DNA from 2 places in the Pantoea sp. F_5 genome. Region 1 is predicted to be linked to the other one. Evidence: predicted binding sites of a transcription regulator. Region 1 holds the regulator's gene; the other holds the start of a gene.
What was found. The regulator LexA, encoded in region 1, represses DNA repair genes until DNA is damaged. The targets are predictions, from matches to a motif close to TNCTGTATGTACATACAGNA.
Positions count from the first base shown of each region.

Region 2: a site for LexA is predicted at 1,050-1,069, ahead of uvrB (excinuclease ABC subunit UvrB). Genes of this name have one in related genera too.

Region 1 is NZ_VWUO01000008.1:196,231-198,694, reverse strand. Features, by position in the region: gene plsB (glycerol-3-phosphate 1-O-acyltransferase PlsB) at 1-269, opposite strand, end outside; gene F3I44_RS12990 (diacylglycerol kinase) at 397-765, shown strand; gene lexA (transcriptional repressor LexA) at 871-1,485, shown strand; gene dinF (MATE family efflux transporter DinF) at 1,585-2,464, shown strand, end outside.
Region 2 is NZ_VWUO01000009.1:140,301-142,764, reverse strand. Features, by position in the region: gene uvrB (excinuclease ABC subunit UvrB) at 1-973, opposite strand, end outside; gene F3I44_RS13880 (ABC transporter ATP-binding protein) at 1,866-2,464, shown strand, end outside.

The sequences.
Region 1 (2,464 bases):
CGCGGGCCATCGTGGATAAAGACGTGGCGAGGCAGCAGGGAACCATCAATCTCCAGTGGAGAGAGCGGATCGGGCAGATGATGCCGCAGACACTGCGCGCGCAAAGTCAGTAAGTCAGCCTTCGAATCGTAAGGCAAAACATACATAATAGGTCGGGTCGGATCCAGACCATGTTCAGACACGGGATCGGCCGGAATGGCCTTACTCTTTACCAGAAACGAGAGTGGTAAATTAAGCAATTTATAATAAAGTTTACGCCAACCTGACATAGACAACATGAAGCCTCTTGTTAGCAAAGCGCCGCAAGCATACCAGAAAGTGCAGCGAAGATCTGTGGTGGTGCCAAATGCACGCAGCCCAGACATTGACGTCAATCCGATAAAAGGGTTCCCACACATGGCAAATAATGCCACCGGACTTATCAGAATAGTAAAAGCCGCAGGTTACTCCTGGCAGGGGCTGCGTGCCGCGTGGCAACATGAAGCGGCGTTTCGTCAGGAAGCCCTGGCTGCGCTGGCGGCGATCATTATCGCCTGCTGGCTGGATGTCGATGTGATCTCGCGCATCCTGATGATTGGGTCGGTGGTGCTGGTGGTCATCGTCGAAATCCTCAATAGCGCCATTGAAGCGGTGGTCGATCGCATCGGTCAGGAGCATCATCCGCTGGCAGGCCGGGCCAAAGATATGGGCTCTGCGGCGGTACTGATCAGCATCTTACTGGCACTGTTTGTCTGGATCGCGCTGCTCTGGACACATTTGCGATAAGCGTTCCATATCGCGCCAGAAGCCGCGTTTTGCCTGACAATCGGTTTCCATTTCGCCAATACCTGTATATACTCACAGCGACTGTATAAACAACCAGGGGGCGGGATGAAAGCATTAACCAGCAGGCAGCAGCAGGTCTATGACCTGATTCGCGACCATATTTCTTCAACAGGCATGCCGCCTACGCGCGCAGAGATTGCTGCACAACTGGGCTTCCGCTCACCGAATGCGGCAGAAGAGCACCTGAAAGCGCTGGCGCGTAAAGGCGTCATCGAGATCGTTTCCGGTGCATCGCGCGGCATTCGTCTGCTAATGGAAGAAGAAGCCTCAGAAGGCATACCGTTGATTGGCCGGGTTGCTGCCGGTGAGCCGATCATGGCGCAGGAACATATCGAAACCCACTATAAAGTGGATCCGGGCCTGTTTAAGCCGTCTGCTGACTTCCTGCTGCGCGTCAGCGGAATGTCGATGAAAGATATCGGGATTATGGATGGCGACCTGCTCGCGGTACATAAAACCCAGGATGTGCGCAACGGCCAGGTTGTCGTTGCCCGCATTGATGATGAAGTCACCGTTAAGCGCTGGAAAAAGCAGGGTGCTATCGTGCATCTGCTGCCTGAAAACAGCGACTTCGACCCGATTGTTGTCGATACCCGTGCACAGTCCCTGACCATCGAAGGTCTGGCGGTTGGCGTGGTACGCAACGGCGAGTGGCTCTGATTTGAGGCCGGCGTGCATTCGCCTTTACTGATGCTATTCTGTCTGCCCTAATTTTGTCGCTGCCTGTTTTGCGCAGCGACACCGAGCACGGAACGGCGAATGCGCTTTATTACGGCAACCGATAAAAACCTCTGGCGGCTTGCGCTGCCGATGATCCTTTCAAATATCACTGTTCCCTTACTGGGGGTGGTCGATACTGCAGTCATTGGTCATCTCGACAGCCCCGTCTATCTTGGCGGGGTTGCGGTCGGGACCACGGTGACCAGCTTCCTCTTTATGCTGCTGCTTTTCCTTCGAATGAGTACAACTGGCCTGACGGCACAGGCGTTTGGTGCGGGCGATAAAACCGCGCTGGCACGCGCGCTGACTCAGCCGCTGATTATTGCGCTGCTGGCAGGTGTACTGTTCATCGCTTTACGTTATCCGATTATTCAGCTGGCGACCCATCTGGTTGGCGGTAATCCCGCGGTACTGGAACAGGCGGCGCTGTTTATTCAGATTCGCTGGCTCAGTGCGCCTGCTACGCTGGCAAATCTGGTCATTCTGGGCTGGCTGCTGGGCGTGCAATATGCGCGCGCGCCGGTGATCCTGCTGGTGGTGGGCAATCTGGTTAATATTGTGCTCGATCTCTGGCTGGTGATGGGGCTGCACTGGGGTGTCGCGGGTGCGGCAACCGCCACGGCGCTGGCGGAGTATATTACACTGGGTGTCGGCAGCATCATGGTCTGGCGGGTCCTGAAGCTGCGCGGTATTCCCCTGAGCCTGCTGAAGCAGAGCTGGCGCGGAGACAGCGGCCGGCTGCTGCGGCTGAACCGGGATATCATGCTGCGCTCATTGATGCTGCAACTCTGTTTTGCCTCGCTGACCGTGCTGGGCGCGCGGCTGGGCCCGGATGTGGTGGCGGTCAACGCGGTATTGCTGATGTTCATTACGTTCACGGCCTATGCGCTGGATGGCTTTGCCTACGCGGTTGAAGCGT
Region 2 (2,464 bases), on a different contig from region 1:
GCGTCGGTGGCGCTTCGCCCGGTCCGCGTGCGGAGAGGTAGCGCGAGTAGTTCTCGATGCCGGAGCAGTAACCCAGCTCACTCATCATCTCCAGGTCAAACTGGGTACGCTGGGTGATGCGCTGCTCTTCCAGCAGCTTATTGTTCTCCAGCAGCACCCGGCGGCGGTCCGCCAGCTCGACTTTGATCTCTTCCATCGCCTGCAGAATGCGCTCACGCGGCGTAACGTAGTGCGTCTTGGGATAGATGGTGAAGCGCGGCACCACCGACTCGATCTGGCCGGTCAGCGGGTCAAACAGCGACAGACGCTCGACCTCTTCGTCAAACAGTTCGACACGCAGCGCGATATCGTCCGACTCCGCCGGGAAGATATCGATCACTTCGCCACGCACCCGGAAGGTCCCGCGCTGGAACGCCTGATCGTTGCGGGTGTACTGCAGCTCTGACAGACGGCGCAGGATGCTGCGCTGATCGATAATCATGCCGCGGGTCAGGTGCAGCATCATTTTCAGATAAAGATCGGGATCGCCCAGACCGTAGATCGCCGAAACCGACGCCACCACGATGACATCGCGCCGCTCCAGCAGTGCCTTGGTCGCAGACAGACGCATCTGTTCGATGTGTTCATTCACCGACGCATCCTTTTCAATGAAGGTGTCGGAGCTCGGCACATAGGCTTCAGGCTGATAGTAGTCGTAGTAAGAGACGAAAAACTCGACGGCGTTATCCGGGAAAAACTCTTTCATCTCGCCATAGAGCTGAGCCGCCAGCGTCTTGTTCGGTGCCAGCACCATCGTCGGGCGGTTGAGGTCGGCAATCACGTTGGCGACGGTAAAGGTTTTACCGGAGCCGGTCACGCCTAATAAAGTCTGATGGGCCAGTCCATCCTCCAGCCCCTCTTCCAGGCGACGGATCGCCTCAGGCTGGTCGCCCGAAGGTTTAAAGGCGGAATTGAGTTTAAAAACTTTGGTCATGAATGCATTTCCTGCTGGAGAAGTCGGCGGGCAGGCACTTATTTTACTCTGCTATGGTGATTTTGCCAGAAAATAATACTGGATATAAAAACAGTAATCGGGCAGGATTGATGCAATCAGGACCGTACTAAGCTTACCCGCATTGCAGGCGTGTCATTGTAAAGCCAGTTGCGCAATGTTATCCCCAGACCAGGATCGGATTTAACATTTGTCAATAGAACGTCACAAAATTACAGTTCGGTTACCTGACAGAGAATTCGCAGGCTTGTTTTTTGATAACCAGCTGATTTTATTGACTTAAGCTTATAAGGCCAGAATCTCGTCATTATGTTACCAGGCCGCGTATTTCCTCGCTTCCAACCGGTTTTCATTACCTAATGCACAAGGTTATCCACAGGAATGGTGGATAAGTGATGGCAGCCCCGCCGCCATCTGCTGTGTATAATTTTTCCCTGCCCTCCCGCCCCGGTCAAAATAATTTTTTTTGCGTTAAATTTCGCGTCAACCGCTGACGGATTATTCTGCATTTTTAATCTGTCTTCTGGCATGGCACGCAAATTCTCACCATTACACTAAGATTCTTAATCAGACATTCTGCATGACTGCAGCACGTCTGCACCACAAACAGCGCCCGCAGGCACTGTAAAAGTGCAGGCGCGTGATGACCATGGGAAATTGATAAGTTTTTCTCACCTTTCATTCCTGATACGGCGCACTGCAGCAGGAAACAGGACCGTTTTAAGATCTGGCCTGGGAATTGCAGGAGTCAGTAACGTCGCCGCGCTTTACGCGCACTGTGCTGCAATGGTGAGGCTGCCGTTGCTGATGACTTGCTTGCCAGACGACAAAGAGCGGAAGCAATCAGGCTAATGATCGGGAAGGAGAGTGTCAGATGCTGAGTCTACGTTCGGTAAATCAATTTTACGGTCAGAACCATATTCTGTGGGATGTGGATCTGGAGCTGTCGCCTGGCACCTGCACCGGCATTCTGGGCCGTCCCGGCATGGGCAAAACCACGCTGGTCAACTGCATTATGGGCAGATTGCCGATTAACAGCGGCACAATTTCCTGGAAAGAGGATGGCTCGCCGCCGGAGGATTTGCTGCTGCAACCGGCCGAACAGCGGGCGCAGATGGGCATCGGCTATGTGCCTCAGGGCCGCCATATTTTTACCCAGATGAGCGTGGAAGATAACCTGCTGATTGCCCTGCTGGCGGGAGCCAGCCAGCGCGACCGTCATCGTGCCATTCCTGAAATGGTATTTGATTTGTTCCCGGCGCTCTACTCACTGCGCCAGCAACGCAGCGGCGATCTGCCCATTGATCAGCAGCAACAGCTGGCCCTGGCGCGCGCGCTGGTGCTGCAGCCCAAACTGCTGATTCTGGATGAGCCGACCGATGGGATGTCGCCGTGGCTGGAAGAGGAGATGGGCAACCTGATCCGCCGGCTTAACCTCGACTACGGGTTGACCATCCTGCTGCTGGAGCAGCG